DNA from 4 places in the Neorhizobium sp. P12A genome. Region 1 is predicted to be linked to each of the others. Evidence: riboswitches for the same ligand, from Rfam matches in the RefSeq annotation. Region 1 holds a riboswitch; each other region holds the start of a gene.

Region 1 (5,195 bases):
TATGATTGATGCTGCACATCGATCGACGGAATATCCTCGTCAGGGGCGGCATCATGGAACGCAGCCGGAAATTCTCCTTATTTTTTCTATTGCCCCTGATCGCAGCTACGCCGGTCGCCGCGCAGAACCAGTCGGTTTGTGACGAACTCCACGGACGGCTCGCCAACATCCCCGAGGTCGTCAGCACCTCGCATTCGGTCCGCAGATATTCAAACGCCATCGACGAGCAGACATCGGCGGTCCGCAGGCTTCAGGCGGAGATGCAGGATCGCGGCTGCCACTCCGGCAGTGGGGTAATTATCAACGGGCAGGACGCCGCCGTTTGCGATCAGCTCGAAACCTCGCTTGGCCGCCTGCAGGAAGACCTGCAATTTCTCATCGAGCGGCGTGACGAAAGCCAGCGCGCCGGCGGCTCAGACGATGTGTTGCGCGATCAGCTTGAAACGGCACTCCGGCAAAACGGATGCGAGGATTCCGCAGCGGCTAATCCCGATACGATCATCACCAATCGCCCCGAAGTGCCCGCGACACCAGAGCAGCAGGCGATGCGGACCGACACGTTCATCCAGCCGATGGACAGAAGCGGCGGCCCGCAGCCGGGCTATGACTATTACCAGGCCGCACCGATGAACTATCCCACCGGCGGTCCCTATGGCGCGGGCCTGCAGACGGTCTGCGTGCGGACCTGCGATGGCGGCTTCTTCCCGCTGACCACCAATGCCTCGCCGGTCAATTTTCAGCATGACGCGGAAACCTGCTCGCGCATGTGCCCCGGCGTTCCGACGGAACTTTATTTCCGCTATTTGCCGAACCAGGAATCCTCGGAAATGGTCTCTGCGGCAACAGGCGCGCCCTACAGCGCCATGCCTTACGCCTTTGCCTATCGCAAGCGCGCGCCCGGCGAGAAGTCGTCCTGCACCTGCAACATGTCGGCCTATTACGAAGAAATGCAGCGCGAGAAGGCCAGCATTCAGCCACAGAGCGTCCAGCCGCAGCCAGCCGCGCCCTATAGCTCCATAACGACGATCACGACGACCAAGCCACCCTCACCCCAGCCGCAGACTGCAACGACGGCCCAGCCCGCACCAGCCGACCGCCCTTACGATCCGACGGCCAGGAAGATCCGCCAGGTCGGCCCGCAATTCCTGTCGACGGATGAGGGAAAGATCGACCTCAAACATCCCCTGGCGCCTGGCCCCCAGCCGGAGCAATAGGGCCAACCTCACCCCAGCGGTCACTGAAGACGAGATCGTCCAGCGACAGCCGCTGTCGCCATCCCTTAACCGCCAGTTCCGGTTCACTGTAGAGCTCATCAACATAGCCGAGGCAGAGCCAGGCAACGATCTCGATTCTATCGGGAATGCCGAGCAGCAGCCTAATATCGGCATCATGGAAGATGCTGACCCAGCCCATGCCGACACCTTCGGCACGCGCGGCAAGCCACAGGTTCTGGATGGCGCAAACCGTGGAGTAGGAATCCATGCGCGGATTATGCGTGCGTCCAAGCACGACCGGCCCGGCCCGGTCAGGATCGCAGGTGACGCATATGCTGAGCGGCGCCTTGCGGATACCTTCAAGCTTCAGGGAACGATAGCTGACGGCCCGCTCACCCTTAAACATCTGAGCCGCCTCGTCGTTAGCGTGCTGGAACGCCTGCCACGCAGCCTCACGAACCAAGGGATCGCGGACAAGCACGAAACTCCAGGGCTGCATGAAACCGACGGACGGCGCGCTATGCGCGGCCCCGAGCAGACGCGCAATCAGCGCATCGGGCAACGGATCGGGCAGAAACTGGTCGCGAACATCCCGCCGTGTTTCGATGGCGCGGTAGACAGCTTCTCGTTCAGCCGCGGAAAATGCCTGTGAACGGACAAGAAAATCCTTCGGATCGGGTCGCATCGTCAAATCCCCAACAATGCCGACCTCACCGCCGTCCGCGCGGTTTGGCCTATCGCGTCAGGCCGGTCTTCTGGCTTGGCTTCGATTGCCTCTCGCTACCTTCCCGGTTTAACAACCAGTGGCATCCATATGAAAGAACATTCGAAAGTTCTTTCCTGCGACAGACATCCGCCTCACAGCGTTGGGCACGCGCCGGATTTTGACCGGCTTCCCGATTCTCCCGCTTGGCACGGGCACCTGACGATCAAAGCTATGCGCGATCCGCCTACCGAAAGCAAGCGGATCGCCAACACGTCTCAACGAGAGGAAACGGGCCTCCTGAACAGCCTCATGATTGCCTCATCGCCCGTCTCCCGCGCCAGATCGCCGTAGGAACGTCCCGAGGCATCCCGAATGGAGCGATCGGCGCCGCGGCCGACAAGGAGCGCCGCCGCATCGGCGCGATGATTGAGAATGGCAAAGCCCAGCGGCGTCAGCCAATCTCGGTCCGGGCTCGGCGCACCGGATCGTCGAAGGCTCTCAAAACGCCGGTCGAGCAACGATGGATCCGCGTCCAGCAATGCTTCCAGCTGCCCGATCTCACCAAAGGCGGCCGCCGCAAAGATATCGAGCGGCTGCGTCTTCAGGAACTCCACCATATCGGCATGGCCGTTATAGTCCGCCCAACCGATCGGCGGCGCGTGATAGTAGGGATCGCGGATCGTGGGATCGGCACCATGCTCGATCAGCAGTTTTACCATTTCGATGTGACCGTGGAGTGCTGCTTCATGCAGCGGCGTGCGGCTAGTCATCGCGTTCACATCCAAACCAAGCGCCAGCATCCGACGAACCGCCTCAAGGGCATTTTCGCCTGCGGCCTCATGCAGCATGGTTGGGTGCTTTCGCTGGACATCGGCGGGGCTGGTCTGCTGCGCCGCCATCATTCTCGGCAAATAATCGATTGGATGCTCGCTATTCATGATGGCGACATAGGCCCAATCCTCCGCCTTCAGACGAACCGCGACCGCTCCATGCTGCACGAGATAGGCCACCAACTCCTTCTCGTTGCCGAGCCGCGCCCACTCATAGGGCGTGCGCCCATTGACCGGCCGGTTGACGTCGGCGCCATGCTCGACCAATAGCCGCACCCGCTGCGGCATCCGCTTTTCCAGAGCCCAGGCGAGTTGATAGTCGAACACGGTCTGCGAATTCTCGACCAGCTTCCCATCTTCCCGCACGGACCAATTGTTCCGGTCGCTGGCGCTCAATCCATATTCGAGCAGCAGTTCGAGGCAGGAATTATCCGGCTCGAACATCCTGTTGTAGAGCGCCTGGCTGTCATTGACGTTCGCGCCGGCGTCAAGCAGCAGCCGCGCGAATGTCATATAGCCCGGATGTTCCGGCTGCCGGATTTTCCCAGCCTCTCCCTGCCCGAAGACGCCGGTCAACGCCGTGAAGCGATATTGGCCATTGTCGAGAAAGAGGGCATTCGGATCGGCTCCACGCGCGATCAGCAGTCGGCCGACGTCGAGAGTGGAATGGCCGGGAAGACGGGCATAGGCAGCATAAAGCAACGGCTGCCAATCGTAGGGACCGCCCTTTCGCTCGATCAATTGCGGCTGCCGGTCCAGCCAGCGGGCGACGCGTGCCGCATCGCCCATCGCTGCGGCAACATGGATGCTATCGTCGGCAATATCGGGATGCGCGTCAAGGAGCTCCACGGCCTCGTCGAAACGGGCGGGATCGGCGGGAATACGCGAGAAATAGGACACGGTCGCAAGCGACAGGAAGCGATTGGCAAGCTGATCCCTCGCCTCATCCCGGCTACCCGATCGCTCCAGATGGTCCTTGAGCTTGGTCCAGCTCGAGAACCCGTATTCGCGAGCCGTTACCAGCTGGATATCCTGCAGCCCGACTGCTGCAGCGTCAGCGAAATACGGCGTCACGCGCGCAAGCGCCGACGTATCGCCTGTTTGCACGGCTTTCAAAAAGGCTTTCGCCTGCTTTTTCACGGAATCGAGCGTGGCGTTCGCCGCCAGGGAGCGTGTGGTCACGGAGACCTCCTTTCATAACGTCCGGTATCCGCGCCCACAGACTGAAAAGAGGTGTGGCAGTCTAAAAATCATTCATCAGGTGGGCCTTGCCCTTCCCGCGGATCGGATGTGCCCTGCGAACGATCAAAAGCTATCGGCAAAAATCCGCGCTGTCCAGCGGCCTCAGGCCGCCGGCTCATAGCGAACGAAGGCGAATTCATCACCATCCGGTGACCAATTGGGCGAATTCATCGTGCCCTGGCCACCGAACAGATCGAACAGCGTTTCGACATTGCCGCCATCCGCATCCATCATGCGCACCCGAACGTTCAGGTCGCGCGGATGATCAAACACATCGGGGTCGTAGGAGATGAAGACGACTTTGTCACCCCTGGGTGACGGATGCGGAAACCAGTCGCCGTAGTTGCTGTCCGTTATCCGCTCGACGGCAGAACCATCGGTCTTGACACGCCAGATCTGCATCAGGCCGGTGCGGCTGGAATTGAAGTAAATCCAATTGCCGTCAGCCGAATAGTCCGGCCCGTCATTGCGCCCTTCGCCAAATGTCAGCCGTCGTTCCTCGCCGCCTTCGATGGACATGGAATAGATATCGAAGACCTGGTCGCGAATGCCGCAATAGGCGAAGGATTGCCCGTCCGGCGACCAGCCATGCCAATAGGACGGGAGATTTCCCGTCATCAAGCTCGGTGCACCACCTTGCGACGGAAGTAGATAAATGCAGCTCTTGCCGAACTCGCATTTGTCGGAAATGGCAATCAATGATCCATCCGGCGAAATGCCGTGATCATTGTTGCACAATGTCGCAAAACCGGTGTCGACCTTCACCGGCTCCGCGCCGCTCTCCAGCGCCAGGCGATAGATCAACCCTTCGCTGTTAAGCAGAAGATAGCGGCCATCGGGCGACCAGTTCGGCGCCTCGAAAAGATCGGATGTCTGCCAGACAACCCGCGTCTCGCGTGTGCGGATATTGAAGATCTCGACCGAACTACGCATGGCTCAAACTTCCTCCTTGATCGGACGATCCTCGCCAATCGGGCTGCTGATGGCATCCTGGAGCTTCGCAAAGACCGAATTGGCAAGCATCGCGTAACGCTGCTCACGAAACACGCCGGCGAGGCTCCAGAACAGGCTGATGACGAGCGTCACGAAAGCGACCCCGGTGATCTTCAGGCTCGCGTCCGAAATCCCGTATATGCCGAGAAAAATGGAGGGGGCGAAGAACACGCCGCTATTGACGAAGCGCATCCATCCGGAGCGGGCCCT
Region 2 (5,195 bases), on a different contig from region 1:
GCGAACGCTCGACATGGGCATCGACCTCGAAGACATCGGCGATCAGCGTCTTGGTGAGAACCTCTTCCGGCGCACCGATCGCCACGAGTTGCCCCTTGTTCAAGACGGCCAACCGGTCGCAGAACATGGCGGCAAGGTTGAGATCGTGCAGAGCGACGATGCAGGTGATGTCGAGCTTCGAAACAAGGCCGAGAATATGCAGCTGATGCTGGATGTCGAGATGATTGGTGGGTTCATCGAGAAGCAGTTCGCTCGGCGTCTGTGCCAGAGCGCGCGCGATATGAACGCGTTGGCGTTCGCCGCCTGATAAAGTGTGCCAAAGCTGTGCGGCCCGCTCTTTCATGCCGACCCGGGCGAGCGCATCCAATACGATCGCATCGTCGCCGGCAGAGGATAAGGGAAGCAATCCGCGATGCGGCGTTCGTCCGAGCCTCGCGACATCCATGACCGTCAGTTGCGTATCTGTTGTTGCGTGTTGTTCGACAAGCGCGACCCGCCGCGCCAAATCGCCTCTCGACAAGTCGGCGATCGAGTGATCGCCTAGTCGGATGACACCGCTCTTGACTTTGCGCAGCCGACCGATAAGCCGCAGCAGGCTCGACTTACCCGAGCCGTTGGGCCCGAGCAGACCCAGCGTCTTGCCCTTCTCGATTGCCAGGTTGACGCCATCGACGATGACGGTGTTACCCACGGCAAAACTGACGTTGTGGGTCGATATGGTCATGCGGATCTCCGGGCACGGTAGAGAATGGCTGCAAAGGCGGGAGCACCGAAAAGGGCAGTCACCACGCCGATTGGCAGGATCTGCTGCGGGATGATGATGCGCGAGATGATGTCAGCGACCACCATGAAGATTGCTCCGGCAAGTGCTGCCGCTGGCAACAGGCGTCCATGGCCCGGCCCAACGATGAAACGGGCGGCATGCGGGATGACGAGTCCCACGAAGCCGATCGAACCCACGATGCTGACAACAGTGGCCGTCATCAGCGCCGTCGCGCCTAGAAGGATCGCCTGCACGCGGCGCACTGGGATGCCCAACGACGCGGCTGCATCCATTCCGAAAACGAAGGCATCGAGCGCCCGCACATGCCAGAAACAGACGAGAAAGCCGACGACTGTGACCGGAGCTGCCAGATAAACATCCGGCCAGCGCACGCCGCTTAACGAGCCGAGCAGCCAGAACATCACGCCGCGGGCTTGCTCGGCATTGGCCGAGGTCGTGACGATATAGGACGTCAACGCATTGAAGAGCTGTGAGCCGGCGACGCCGCAGAGAATGATACGCTCGCCGGTGCCGCCCGCGCCGGCAGCCAGCAGGACCACCAGCGCGAATGCGAGAACGGCGCCAATGAACGCACCGCCCGACAGCGTCAGCACCCCATAACCGAAACCGAGGATCATGACGGCGACGGCCCCCGTGGACGCGCCTGCGGAAATGCCGAGCAGATAGGGTTCGGCGAGCGGGTTGCGCAGCATTGCCTGCAGCACTGTACCGCTCAACGCGAGCGCCGCGCCGGCGCTGGCCGCCACCAGGGCCCGGCTCAGCCTGTAGTCCCAGACGATCCCCTGATGGATGCGACTGATCTCGAATTCTGCGCCGAACAGGCGATTGGCCACCGCCTCGGCGGTCGTCGAGAGCGGAATGGAAATCTCGCCGATCGACACGGCGAGACTGATCGCGAAGGCAAGCAGGACGAAGCCAAGGACAAACAACAAAAGGAGCGACCAGACGCCCCGCCTTCCCATATCAAACCGTGTCACTGCGTCAGGCCAAAAGACTTGATCGCGCTGGCCAACTGCTCGATGCCGTCTACGGTACGGATCGATGGGCTCATTGCTTCGGCATCCATCAGAACGATGCGCTTGTCCTTCACTGCCGCCATCTGGCTGGTGACCGGGTCGTGATCGAGAAAATCGCGCTTCATCTTCGGATTGTCGGCGGCGTAACGACGCCGATCCATATCAGCCATGACGATCACAGCGGGATTAGCCGCGCTGATCGTTTCCCATCCGACGAGCGGCCATTCCTCCTCGGTCGTCACCACATTTGTAGCGCCCAGGGTCTTGAGGATATAGGCGGGAGCGCCGTTCTTGCCGGCGATGAAGGCGTCGCCATTGACCTCCTTGCTGGAAAACCAGAAGACGATGGGCACGTTCTTCATCTTGACGGATGCGACTGAGGCGACCGCGTCGGCCTCGCGCCTCTTCATGTCGGCGATCAGTGCGTCGCCACGATCCTTGACGTCGAAGATCTCCGAGAGCTCGGCGATTTCCTGATAGATCAGGTCCATGGAGAACAGTTCCTTGCGAACACCGTCGCCGCCATTGTCGTTGACCTTGGCGACGCAGTCGGCTGGCGACACATAGGTGTTGATTCCGAGCGCAGAAAACTGCTCGCGCTTTCCGACGGAACCCTGCGGCCCGACATGCCACTCAAATTCCGCAGCGACGAGATCAGGCTCCTGCCCGACCACGGATTCAAAGCTCGGCTCGTTGTCGGCCAGACGCCTGATCTTGCTGTTCACGTCGGCAAATTGCGGCAGCACTGGGCTGAACCAGACGGCCGTGCCTACAACCTTGTTTGAAAGACCAAGAGCGTAGAGCACTTCCGTCATGCTCTGGCCGATCGAGACGATCTTCGCAGGCGCCTTGCCGAAGGTAACCTTCAGGCCACAATTGGTGACGGTGAGCGGATATTGCGTGGCCGCGAAAGCGGGCGCGGCGACGAAGGCAAGGCCGCAGGCGACGGCAAGCAATTTTAAAAGCGATGTCATTGGTTGGTTCTCGATGTTTGCAGGAGGAGTTCGGCCCGGTGCGGTTTCAGAGGAAAGGCCGCACGCGAAAATCGGGCATGAGAAATCCAATCGAGGCCGATGGGCATCGCGATAAGCGAAGGGTCAGGTCTGTCATATCTGTTCCTTGTCCGGGCATCCCCGCCCGGCTGATTGGATGACGATTTGACGGCAGGTCTCCTGGCTCACGGATTTCTGCCGTCCATCTGCCTTCCCGCGGTTTTCGCAGTGGCATGGCCTCAAGGGCCCTTGGATGGTCGGCAATCCGCTTACAGTTGCGGGGGCAGCCACGGTCTTGGTCCCACTTTGGGTCGTCCGCACCGTGTTCCCTATTAATCCCCTCAGAGTCATCCTTGGGAAACCGTCGGCATCAGTTAAGGTCAACGACGCCTCGAGGTCAAGACGCTGTCGATTGCATTGGGTAGATGGTGTGATACCAGGCAGCGCGGCGCGCCCAGCTGACAAAAGGATCCGCTAGATTTCGCCAATGTTGAGGATGAATTGGGAGGCATCGACAAGAGACCTGTCAAGCTCGGTCTGAGAAAGCTGGAAAGGACGATGACGGGGGGTTTGGATCGTATCACGGTAATTCCTTTAGTTATGTTATTACATAACACTACTGCCTAAACCTTGTCCCAGTCAAGTCGACTTGCGTGCTTCCGGCGCTGCTGGCGACCATTGCCCCTTGGGGAAACCGGTTATATGCCCGGCCTACTGCTGATCGTCCCCAAAGAGTGCAAAGGATAGTGAGGCGGCTGCGACACAGCCAGACGGTCAAGCCCGAAACCGATCGAATGCGGTCAAGTGCCGGAAGGGCGGATCGGCTTCCGGATACCGATAGATATCGGAGCGGAGATAATTGAGCTCATCGTCTAGGTCCGCTTCATCAACTTCGATCCACCAGCATTTCGGGCGGCCATCGCTGCCATCGGACCAGCGGTAACCGCGCGCCTTGAGGTGATCCTTCATGTCGAACGGACTGTTTTCGGCAAAGATGCGGACCCGCGACCGCTGGCTTGCCTGATAGAGTTCGGCAAAAGGCGAGCGTGCGTCAGAATTGCTCCCTAGAGAGAGAACCTCGAGCAAAGCGAAGCAATCGTCGATGGCCCGATGGCCTTCATGAAAAAGACCCGCCTGCCCAACGAGATAGCCAAGTTTCGTTCCCTCGAACCCGCGCGACGACCAGTCGATCTCCACGTTGGAGCACGCCCATGCCTTGCCGGAAAACGATGCTGAGAAGGTTTCGCAAAAAGGGCGGTCGAACCGGGCATTGTGCGCGATGATCAGATCCGCAGGATCGATGATGTGCCTCAATGCCAGCATGTCGATAAACTGACCCGCCACCATTTCACCGGTGATGCCCGTCAGTTTAGTAATTTCGGCGGGAATAGACGTTGTTGGCTGCTGCAAGCCACCGTAAACGCCGGTGACGTCGCCGATCCCACCCTGCTCATCAAACGTGAAGCCTATCGCTCCGATCTCGATGATCTCATCCCTGCGATGATCGAGACCCGTCGTTTCCGTGTCGATAATGACGCCGCGGAGCGGATATTCGGGCCGAATTACTGACGCTATTCCACGCGGCTCGAGTTTTCTTAAGACACGATAGCGACCAGTCGCCGCCAGGTGGGCGATCATGCCCTCTTCGTGGAGGGTAGCCGGCGTCATTCGCTTCGTCGAAACGGCGCGAGGAGATCTTGCAGGCGCTCCGACGTCATTGTCGGAAAACATGTCGAATTGTGTGGTCATGCCTCTCAATCTTTGTCGCCGAAAATCGCCAGATATCATGCCGCCACTTTCAAGTCATGACCAGGCTGACTCACCTTGTTGGGATCTGAACCGGCGACACCAAGGCCCAAATCCAAAAACACCCGAAAACAAGCCTTTGAGACCTGGTAGAAACCGTGGAGCAGCAGGGCGGCTTTGTTGCTGTTGCCTTTCGTTTAGTCGAGCCCAAAAGACGAACGTGCCTCCAGACAGGCTCCGTCTCCTGGGACACAGGCCCGGCAGACATCGGGCCGAAGTTCGTAAACCAGACACGATGTCCGAGAACCAACAATGCCAGCCAAAGCAGAACAACGCGCCCCGTTGCACCGCATCCCCCGCTGATCCTCCGAAACAAAGCGCGCCGGTATAGCGTCGAGCTCCGCTTCCGTCTCGGTGGAAAATCTGGGCCAGGTGGGCGAGAACGAGCAGCAAGCACCGCAGGCTTCACAGTCAAAGTCAATTGGGACGGTCATGACCGTGTATTAACGCAATAGCCAGACAATGCTAGGCGATGTGGACGGATTGCGCATGTGGCCCCTTTGGGATTCCTGACTTGCACTTAGTCTGATTCATGGAGTGCCGACTGATTTGGAGGTCGGCATGAGCACGAAGATGACAGAAGACGATTGGACAGTG
Region 3 (5,195 bases), on a different contig from region 1:
CGCTCTGGTATGCCCGCTACCGGCCCGATATCAGCGGCACCTTCCCGCTCGGAAACTGGGACGGTTACACGATGTGGCAGTTCTCATCCGGAGATAACTGCTCGGAGAAAAACTGTCCCTACCGCGTGGCGGGAACGCTGACCGATATCGATGTGAACGTATCGCCGATGAACAAGGTGGAGCTTGCGAGGGTCTGGCCGCAGGGCAATCTGCTGCCGGCGAAACCGGAACCCGCGCCGATGATCATCGCCAAGGCGGAGACCTGCAACTCGCCGCAGCCGCTGACGCCGATCTCGCTGGAACCGATCCTGACGGCCGCCGTGGCCGTGCATCGTCCAGCCGAGATCAACGAACTCAATTATCAGGACTTCTGAAATACCGAGCGCTCAGGCCTCGATCTCGACATTCGACTTCGGGCGCGAGCAGCAGGCCAGGATATAACCCTCGTCGATTTCGTCGTCGAGGATGCCGCCATTGTGGTTCATCTCGACGTCACCCGAGAGCTTCATCACGCGGCAGGTGCCGCAGAGGCCGGATTCGCAGGCGGCTCCGATGCGCACGCCGGCGCCGCGGGCTGCCTGAAGGATCGTCTGGCCCGACGGGCAGGAAACCTCCTTGCCGGCCATGGTGAACCGGATGGAGGTCGCAGCTTGCGCGGCGCCGTCGTCGCTGACCTCGGCGAGCGGCGTCGGGGCCTGAGCCGGCTGGAAGCTTTCCTGATGGTAGCGTTCCATATCGAAACCATGCGCTTCCAGCATGGACCGGACGCTGTCCATGAAGACCTCAGGGCCGCAGCAGAAGATCGTGCGGTCCATGAAATCGGGCGCCAGCAGCGCGATCTTCGCCTTGTCGATGCGGCCCTTGAGGCCGGACCACAGGTCGGTGCGCGCGCAGGCCTCGACGATGAAGCCGAGGTTGAGGTTCGGCATGAAGCGGGCGAGATATTCCAGCTCCGACCGGAAGATGATCTCCGATGGCCCGCGCGAACAGTTGATGAAGGTGATGTCGGACATCGGCGCGGTGTCGGCCATATAGCGCGTCATCGACATCATCGGCGTGATGCCGGATCCGGCCGAGACCAGCAGGTATTTTTCGCCGGGATGGCGGATATGGGTGAAATCGCCGAGCGGCCCGAAGGCGCGAATGCGCATGCCGGGCTTCAGGTTCTCGAACATCCAGCGCGTGCCGATGCTGCTTGCCTGCGCCTTGACCGTGACCGCGATCGAGAAGGGCCGCGATGGGGTCGAGGACAGCGTATAGGTGCGCATGACCGACTGTTCCGGTCCGACCGGAATTTCAAGCGTGACGAACTGGCCCGGCAGATAGCGGAACCAGTTGTCCTTATCGGAGCGGAACGTGAAGGTCATCACGTCTGGCGCCTCCGGCGTTGCCGACAGGCATTCAAGGAGATGCTGCCTGTCGCTCCAGGGCTTCATCTCGTCCAGGTGCTGGTGTCGTACCGAAAGCGCCATGTTCATCTCACGCCACCGCCGACAGTTTCTGATCGCCCTGGAGGCGATTGATCATGAAGTTCGAATACCATTCGACGAACTGCATGACGCCGCCTTCGTGCATTTCCGAATAGGGACCGGGCTCATAGGCCGGGGAATGGATGCCGAAGGCATTTTCCTCGACGATGCGGCGGTCCTGATCGTTGGTCTCGGTCCAGACGTGGGTCAGTTCCTCGAGATCGTAATCGACGCCTTCGACCGCATCCTTGTGGACGAGCCACTTGGTCGTAACGGCCGTTTCCTCGGCATTGAGCGGCAGGACTCGGAAAGAGATCGCGTGGTCTCCGAGGACGTGGTTCCAGGTGGTCGGATAGTGGAAGAGAAGCATGGTGCCGATGCCACCGAGGCTGACATCATCCGACAGCTGGCGCTTGACGGCGCGCTGTCCGCTCATCGTGTAGCTTTCAGCACCCTCGATCAGCGGCATGCGGGTCGTGCGGTACTGGCCGTCGGCGGAGAGCTTGAATTCGCTTGGCAGGCCGGCGGCCTCACAATGCTGCCAGTGGGCGACGATAACAGGGTCGCTCATCGCGCCCTGGACGCCCGACACGGTCGGTGCTTCCGGGAAGGTGCGGCAGAGCTCCGGATGGTTGCCGGCGCAATGGTAGCATTCGCGGTTGTTTTCCCAGACGAGCTTCCAATTGCCCTTTTCGATGATCGTGCTCTGGAAGGCGACCTTCGCCTCGCTGAGGCGATGCGGCTTCATGTAGGGCTCGATCGAGGCCCGGACGGGGGCGAAGTCAGGTGCGTTCTGCGCCAAGCAGATGAAGATATAGCCGCCGACACTCTCGCAATGGACCTGCTTGAGGTTGAACTGTGTCTTGTCGAAATCCTCGGCCATCTGACGGGCGAAGAGCAGCGAGCCGTCGAGCTCGTAGGTCCACTGATGGTAGGGACAGACAAGCTTTGCCGACGAGCCGCGCTCCGACGTGCAGACGCGGGAGCCGCGGTGGCGGCAGCTGTTGTGCAGCGCGCGGATCTGACCGTCGCGACCGCGGACGATGACGATGGGGTAATCGCCGATCTGGACCGTGAAGTAGTTGCCGGCCTTCGGGATCTCGCAGTCATGGCCGATGAACAGCCAGTCGCGATAATAGATCAGTTCCATGTCGAGCTTGAAATAGTCCTGGTCGATGTAGAAGGGCTGCTCCAGGCTGAAGCCTTCACGGCGGTTCTTCAGCTGCCGAAGAACGGTATTGCGAATATCCATTGTCATATCCTCATGCGCTTTCGCCGCTCTGGAGACGGAGGACATGGTTGGACGGCCGGCTGCGTGCCGGTGCCAAACTGCCTCCGGCCGCCCACCGCGACCAGTTCAGGTCAAAACATGCTCCCAATGGCTGGTTTCCGGGCTCAGGAGCCGTTCCCGTAGGAACTTCGCGGCGCCTTCCCAGGCGTTTCGCCCAGTGGCCTTATTGCCGCGATCCACTCCACCACCGTTGCGGGGGCAGCGCCGGAATTTGACCGGCTTCCCAATTCTCCGCCTCCCCTAGCAGGCGGCACCTTGAGATTTCGTCCCATATAATCATCAGCCGGTGGCGGCGCGTGGCTGCAATGCGACATCGACTTCGAAATTGACGACGCAAGCGATCCTGCCGCTGCACATCCGCATATATTGCAACACAATCAGGGTATTAGACGGTATGCTCGGCGGGTCACGGATGTTCCGGACAATGATTTCCCATGTATCGCCAGGCTTCATATCGCGTTTGCGACAGCCGCTGGAAACCGGGTCTTTCCGACCCGAATAACAACGCAGGACGCGCGAGCCGATTTAAGCCCGGGTTAAGGCAAGGCCCCTATCCTGAATAGAGATACCAATTGCGGCGAGTGACGATCATGGCAAAGCTCAGATATTTCGATGCACGCAAGCCGTACGAAGCCGAGCAGCAACGTCCCGCCGCGGTACACTCCGAATTCCTCCGAACGGGCCGCATCATTCGCACCAAGGCCAACTGGCTTTCCGAGGAGCGCCGCTATCTCACTCATGAAGAGGTTGCTGAGAGGACGGCCGCGAAGCTGCAGGCAGCCGGCGAGAAGACGCATGACCGGCTGAACAATTTTCACCGCGCCATCCAGTTTCCGAAGATGATCTTTCATCGCACGCTGGCGGACAGTCCCCATCTCGGCTACTGCCATGTCACGGCATCACGGACGCAATTTGCCAAGTTCGACCATGTGAACTGGGCCTTCTACATCGCGAACTTCTTTGCCAAGATCGGCGAGAACGATAATTTCTTCGAGGAAATAGACCTCAGGATGTCGCGCATGTATTTCGCGGTTGCGGTCCAGCCCAACAAAGACTCGCAAGACAAGTCGCTGACGATCGACCGCACGATCCGCAGCAACGGCGTCCTTTTCCGCACCCACGACCCGCAAGTCGCTATCCGCAACGTCCTGCTGCTGGGCGCGCGAAACGAGCAGCTTCGGGAAATCATCCGGCAACTTTGAGCGGCCTTTCGGATTGATCGGCCATTGCGATCGGACTAATGACTGCCTGAACGGAAACGGCAGGTCATGGCAAGACATATCGACATCCTGAAAAGCCCCGATGCAGCGATAAAGGAAGCATGCGCAGTGCTGGCGCAAGGCTTCCCGATCGGCATGCCGACCGAGACGGTCTATGGACTTGCTGCCGACGCGACCAATCCTGTCGCCATTACCCACATCTATGAAACCAAGGGCCGCCCGCGCTTCAATCCGCTGATCTGCCATATGGCCGATCTCGCCATGGCAGAACAGCATGCCGAATTCGATCCGATATCGCGTCGTCTTGCCGAAGCCTTCTGGCCGGGACCGCTTACCATCATCGTTCCGCTGAAACCGGACAGCAATATCCACTCGCTGGCAACGGCCGGTCTCGATACGGTCGGCATCCGCGTGCCCAAGGGTTTTGCCGGCAACCTCATCCAAGCTTTCGGCAGACCGCTCGCCGCACCGAGCGCCAATACATCAGGCCAGATCAGCGCCACCAGCGCTGCCCATGTCGATGAGGATCTCGGCGAGAAGATTGAGCTCATCCTCGATGCCGGGGCGAGCGCGGTCGGCGTCGAATCCACCATCGTCAAGGTCGAGGACGGCAAGCTGCGGCTGCTGCGGCCGGGCGGACTGGCGGCCTCGGAGATCGAACGCGTCGCCGGCCAGCGGCTTTTGCGTTCCGGCAAGGCGTCGGCAGCCATCGAGGCGCCGGGCATGCTGGCGTCGCACTACGCGCCCGGTGCCGCGGTTCGTCTTGCCGCTACCGCAGTCGAGCCTGACGAAGCCCTGATCCTGTTCGGCGCAGCCGAGATAAAAGGCGCAAATCGCGCAAAGACAGTGCTCAATCTCAGCCCCCGCGGCGATCTGGCCGAGGCGGCAGCCAATCTTTTCGACTATATGAAGAAGGCCGATGCCAGCGGGGCGGAGACGATCGCCTTTTCCCCGATCCCGAACGAAGGTTTGGGGGAAGCGATCAACGATCGGCTGAGCCGCGCCGCAGCACCTCGCGAATAAGGATCAATCGATGAGCAGCCTTTCTCCCGCCCTTCTCGACCGTTTCATCGCCATCGTGGGCGCGAGCCATGCGCTCCGCGACGAGGCCGATCTGGCACCCCATCTGATTGAAAATCGCGGCCTTTATCACGGCTCCTCACCATTGCTCCTTAAGCCCGGCTCGGTCGAAGAAGTCTCGGCCATCCTGACGCT
Region 4 (5,195 bases), on a different contig from region 1:
CACATGTACCGTGACGGTGCTGGTTCACGAAGACGGCAAGCGCCCGTATAAGCTAGTGGTCAGAATGGATAGCAAAGATGCCGCCGACGGTGCGCCGAATCAGGCCGGCCAGTAATTTGCGATACGGCGGCCTGAAGGCGATCGCCGTGGATAATCAAAGTTCGCCCGAAATTTCGCGCCGCCGCCTGTCCAGCTCTTCCGCGTAGCGCCTCAGCGTATAGCTTTCCGAAAGCTGGCCGACGACCTTGCGTTCGATCAGGTTGTTGACAACGGCGAGCGCTTCGCTCTCGGTCTTGTCGAAGATTGCGGCCGCCTGCTTGGCGTTCATTTGCGGCTGCAGGAAATCGTTCCGGTATTTGGTGAAGTCAGCGATGCGCTTGCCTTCGTCGTTCTTGTCCACCGGGCTTGCGTAGATATCAGGTACAAGCACGATGCCGGCATATTTGTCGGCGTCGTCGACAAGGATCACGCGCTGGGTCGAGCCGATCGGGAAGTCGTGGCGGAACTCCTCGACCGTTATGTTGACGCTGGCGGTGCGCACGTCTTCGCGCATCATCCGGCCGACCGTCAGGCTGCGGATCCAGCCGACATCGTGGGCGCTGCGAATGCTCTCGCCGCGAAGGTGAAAACGCCAGGTCGCGAAGGAGTAGCCGAAGGTCGAGCGGACGACGAGCGACGAGGTGATGACGGCGGCAAGCACCAGCGCGGTGATCGGGAAGTCGCCGGTGATTTCCAGCGCGAGGAAGGTCATGGTCAGCGGGCCGCCGATGATAGCGACGGCAAGCGAACTCATGCCAACGACAGCGTAGATAACCGGCGTCAGCGTCGCGTGATCGAAATAGGGGGCGGAATAGGCGAAGATCTTGCCAAGCAAGGCGCCCATGAAAAGCGAGGCGAAGAACAGGCCGCCTCTGAAACCGGAGCCGATCGAGACGGCTGACGCTAGGGATTTCAGGAGCAGAATGCCGATCAGCGTCGGGATTGCGATGGTGTTGGCGAGATTGAGATGCAGGGCGCCGTGACCCGCCGAAAGCACCTGCGGCGTTATCAGGGCGAGGAGGCCGACAACGATACCGCCGAGTGCCGGACGGAAGGGCAATGCGATGGAGCTCTTTCGCGCCAGTTCCTCGATGAAGGAAACGCCCTGCATGATCAGGATTCCGGCGCCGGCGCAGAAAGCGCCGAGCAAGAGCGCCGGAATATAGTCCGCCGGAACGACGCTGCCGAAATCGCCGACGTCGATGTTGAAATCGTTGCCGGAGAGAAGGCGCGCCACGAGGGTGGAGATCAGTGCGGAGACGACGACGGGCGTCAGCGTGATGATCGAATAGGTGCCGATGATGAGCTCGAAGGCGTAAAAAGCACCGGTCAGCGGTGCGTTGAAGGCGGCGGCGATGGCGCCGGCGGCGCCACAGCCGACGAGCGTTCTGAGATCGGAGCGGCGAAGCTGAAGTTTGTAGCCGAGCTTTGACGCTATTCCTGCCGCGATCTGGGTGTAGCCGGCCTCGAGGCCGACGGAAGCGCCGAAGCCGTTCGAAATGAGATTCTGCACGGCGACCAGGATGCTGTCGGTCAGCGACAGCCGGCCGCCATGCAAGGCGTTCGCTTCGATCGGGTCGACCATCGGCTTCTTGCGGGTCTTGGCCAGAATGAAGATCATCAGGCCCAGGACGATGCCGCCGACAACAGGAGATGCGAGCAGCAGGAACTTGTCGTCAACCTGCGCCGAACTCAAGCGCCCTGAGTCGTCGATACCGAAGATCAGCGTGTGCATCGTCCGCGATATCACGCTCATAGCGGTGACCGCGCAGCCGGATGTGATCCCGACGAAAGCGCCGGCAAAGATCATACCGAGCTCGCTGCGACGCAACGCAGCTCTCATGCGGCCGAGATCAAAGAAGGAATACAGGGCGCCAAAACGGCGCTGTTTGAATTTCTGCAGCATCGGGAGGACGAACTTTTACAGGCATTCGAAAGCTTGAAGCAGTCTATAGACTGCTAAGGTCAAAGAATTACGGCAAAAGACCGACATCTTCTTCCTTTTTCCCGCCAATTGCCCCTCGCGTCGAAAAATAATGGCTGCCGGGGCAAGGTCCCGGCCGTTTTCCGTCCGCCGAATGCGATTGACTCGGAATGGCGGTTTCCGTAACCATCGGGCTTCATAACGGATGGTTCCCGGGCGGCGGTCGTCGCAAGGGATGAAAAGGGAATGTGACGGGACGGACCCAAGCCGGGCGTTTTCATCACAGCCGACCCCGCGACTGTAGAGCGGTCAGGGTCTTCTGTCCGGTTTTAAAGCTTTTTCGCAGACGGTTCCCAATGGTGGGGACGGGCGAAAAAGACCGGAAGCCGGAAAAGCCACTGGCGTGGCATCATGATCAGCCGGGGTTGGACGCCTCTAATTCTACGAATCGTCCACCTTTTCATGATGACTGCCGGGAAGGCGAGGACGACCCGCTGGCGCACGACCCGGGGCGACCGTTTCGGTCTGCTCAGGCGACCGACTTCGGTCTGCCCCGGTCGCCGCGCCTCAAACCGCGAGCCAGGAGACCTGCCATGCGTGCCGGGCGAAGAGCCCATAGCTCAAGGGGCGAAAGCTCCGCTGCCAGCACGGAGGTTGTCATGGCTGTGAAACCATTTCGGCATCCGTTTTCGGATGCTCGCGCGACCATATTCGCCGCATCGAGCGCCGCGCAGCATCTCCATGCGTGACGATCGGCGGCGCAAATGACATCCCCATCCTTCATCTCTGTTCTCATCCTCGGCGGCGCCCGATCGGGCAAGTCGCGCTTTGCTGAATCGCTGGTGACGTCCTCTGGCCTCGATCGTCACTATGTGGCGACCGGGCGGGCGTGGGACGACGAGATGCGGTCGCGGATTGCGCAGCATCGGGCGGATCGCGGCGATCTCTGGACGACGTATGAAGAGCCGCTTGATCTCGTCTCTCGCCTTGCCGACATCGACGGCGAGGGGCGGGTCATCCTGATCGATTGCCTGACGCTCTGGGTCACGAACCTGATGATGGAGGAGCGCGACATTGCGGCGGAATTTGCCGCTCTTTCAGAATACCTGCCGAATGCGAAAGCGCGGCTCGTCCTCGTCTCCAACGAGGTCGGGCTCGGGATCGTGCCGGACAATGCAATGGCGCGCGCCTTTCGCGACCATGCCGGACGCCTCCACCAGATGATCGCGGCGCAAGTCGCGGAAGTTTATTTCGTTGCGGCCGGTCTGCCGCTGAAAATGAAGGGTTGATTTGATGAACCAGCAGAAAATTCCAGCCACCGTCATCACCGGCTTTCTCGGTGCCGGCAAGACGACGATGATCCGCAACCTGCTGCAGAATACCGGCGGCAAGAAGATCGCGTTGATCATCAACGAATTCGGCGATCTCGGCGTCGACGGCGACGTGCTGAAGGGCTGCGGCGCGGAAAACTGCACCGAGGACGATATTATCGAGCTGACCAACGGCTGCATCTGCTGCACCGTCGCCGACGATTTCATCCCAACCATGACGAAGCTCCTAGAGCGCGACGCCCGGCCGGACCATATCGTCATCGAGACCTCGGGGCTTGCGCTGCCGCAGCCGCTCGTTGCCGCCTTCAACTGGCCGGATATCCGCACGCAGGTGACCGTCGATGGCGTCATCACCGTGGTCGACAGCGCAGCGGTTGCGGCCGGCCGTTTCGCCGACGACCATGATGCGGTCAATGCCGCCCGCGCCGAAGACGCGTCGCTCGACCACGACAATCCGATCGAGGAGCTTTTCGAGGACCAACTGACCTGCGCCGACCTGATCGTTCTCAACAAGACCGATCTTCTCGACTCGGCAGGCATCGCCGGCGTACGCGCCGAGGTCTCCTCGCGCACGCATCGCCGGCCGACGATGATCGAGGCAAAGAACGGCGACGTGCCTGCCGCTGTGCTGCTCGGCCTTGGCGTCGGCACGGAGGAGGACATTGCGAACCGCAAATCGCATCACGAGCTGGAGCACGAGGACGGCGCGCCACATGACCACGACGAGTTCGACAGTTTCGTCGTCGAGCTTGGTGCCGTCGCCGATCCCAATGCCTTCATCGAGAAGCTGAAGGGCGTGATTGCGGAACATGACGTGCTACGCCTGAAGGGCTTCGTCGATGTTCCCGGCAAGCCGATGCGCCTGCAGATCCAGGCCGTCGGCAGCCGCATCGATCAATATTTCGACCGCGCATGGATATCTGGCGAAGCGCGTGCGACCCGGCTCGTCGTCATCGGCCTGCACGATATGGACGAGACGGTCGTTCGCGGGGCGATCGAGGCGCTGGTGTAAGGCAGAACGATGCATCTCCTGCTGGCACAGAAGGGTACGATCAGCGATGGCGACGAGGCGATTGATCTCGGCCAATCGCCAGGCGATATCCTTTTCCTGTCGGCTGCCGACACGGAGCTCGCCGCTATCGCGGCGGCTCACGGCCACGGGAATGCCGGATTTTCCCTGAGGCTCGCCAGCCTGATGAGCCTTAAGCATCCGATGTCGGTCGATACCTATATCGAGCGTACCGCGTGTCATGCGAAGCTGATCATCGTTCGGGCGCTCGGCGGGGCGAGCTATTTCCACTATGCGCTGGAGGCGCTGCATGCCTGCGCTGCTCGTCAGGGAGCGCTGATTGCGGTGCTGCCGGGAGATTCTCGAGCCGATCCGGGGCTGACGCCGTTTTCAAATGTGGCGCTGGATGACCTCAATGCGCTCTGGTCGTATCTGATCGAGGGCGGGGATGCGAACTCGCGGGCGTTTCTGGCCTATGCTAACGCGATGCTTTCCGGCGGCGAGACGCCGGAGCCCGCGGTGCCGCTAATGAAGGCGGGCATCTGGTGGCCGGGCAGGGGCGTTATAGGCGTTGAGGAGTGGCGGCGGGTTTCTGAGGAGGCGCTACGCCAGCCCCCGGACAATATGGCGACCCCTGCAGGGCTCGCACTTCCGACCATTGCCATCAGTTTCTACCGTGCCCTCGTTCAGAGCGGTGAAACAAAGCCGGTCGAAGCTCTGATCGAAGCTCTGATCGCCAAGGGCATCCGGCCGCTGCCGGTCTTTGCCTACAGCCTCAAGGATCCTGTCTCCAAGGGCATTCTCGAAAGTGTATTCTCCGAAATAAAGCCCGGCGTGGTGATCAATACGACGGGCTTTGCCGTTTCGGCACCCGGCGCCGATCGCGAGCCGA

The links. Region 1 has a riboswitch for cobalamin ahead of bluB (5,6-dimethylbenzimidazole synthase). Riboswitches for the same ligand answer to the same signal wherever they lie in the genome.
Region 2: linked by a shared signal. The riboswitch ahead of DTW90_RS29375 (ABC transporter substrate-binding protein) and the one ahead of bluB (5,6-dimethylbenzimidazole synthase) in region 1 are both predicted to bind cobalamin.
Region 3: linked by a shared signal. The riboswitch ahead of DTW90_RS10040 (aromatic ring-hydroxylating dioxygenase subunit alpha) and the one ahead of bluB (5,6-dimethylbenzimidazole synthase) in region 1 are both predicted to bind cobalamin.
Region 4: linked by a shared signal. The riboswitch ahead of cobU (bifunctional adenosylcobinamide kinase/adenosylcobinamide-phosphate guanylyltransferase) and the one ahead of bluB (5,6-dimethylbenzimidazole synthase) in region 1 are both predicted to bind cobalamin.

What each region holds. Positions count from the first base shown of each region.
Region 1 is NZ_QOVX01000006.1:274,361-279,555, forward strand. It holds gene DTW90_RS19440 (DUF2865 domain-containing protein) at 9-1,214, shown strand; gene bluB (5,6-dimethylbenzimidazole synthase) at 1,174-1,899, opposite strand; cobalamin riboswitch at 1,942-2,155, opposite strand; gene DTW90_RS19450 (ankyrin repeat domain-containing protein) at 2,196-3,932, opposite strand; gene DTW90_RS19455 (TolB family protein) at 4,095-4,925, opposite strand; gene DTW90_RS19460 (hypothetical protein) at 4,929-5,195, opposite strand, start outside.
Region 2 is NZ_QOVX01000018.1:13-5,207, reverse strand. It holds gene DTW90_RS29385 (ABC transporter ATP-binding protein) at 1-724, opposite strand, end outside; gene DTW90_RS29380 (iron ABC transporter permease) at 721-1,746, opposite strand; gene DTW90_RS29375 (ABC transporter substrate-binding protein) at 1,758-2,774, opposite strand; cobalamin riboswitch at 2,945-3,173, opposite strand; gene DTW90_RS29370 (3'-5' exonuclease) at 3,567-4,541, opposite strand; gene DTW90_RS29365 (YkgJ family cysteine cluster protein) at 4,736-5,032, opposite strand.
Region 3 is NZ_QOVX01000002.1:828,246-833,440, reverse strand. It holds gene DTW90_RS10050 (glycoside hydrolase family 25 protein) at 1-374, shown strand, start outside; gene DTW90_RS10045 (hybrid-cluster NAD(P)-dependent oxidoreductase) at 387-1,478, opposite strand; gene DTW90_RS10040 (aromatic ring-hydroxylating dioxygenase subunit alpha) at 1,480-2,721, opposite strand; cobalamin riboswitch at 2,832-3,033, opposite strand; gene DTW90_RS10035 (DUF6656 family protein) at 3,351-3,962, shown strand; gene DTW90_RS10030 (L-threonylcarbamoyladenylate synthase) at 4,029-5,003, shown strand; gene DTW90_RS10025 (FAD-binding oxidoreductase) at 5,014-5,195, shown strand, end outside.
Region 4 is NZ_QOVX01000001.1:52,471-57,665, reverse strand. It holds gene DTW90_RS00270 (hypothetical protein) at 1-115, shown strand, start outside; gene DTW90_RS00265 (chloride channel protein) at 155-1,945, opposite strand; cobalamin riboswitch at 2,153-2,574, shown strand; gene cobU (bifunctional adenosylcobinamide kinase/adenosylcobinamide-phosphate guanylyltransferase) at 2,728-3,252, shown strand; gene cobW (cobalamin biosynthesis protein CobW) at 3,257-4,306, shown strand; gene cobN (cobaltochelatase subunit CobN) at 4,316-5,195, shown strand, end outside.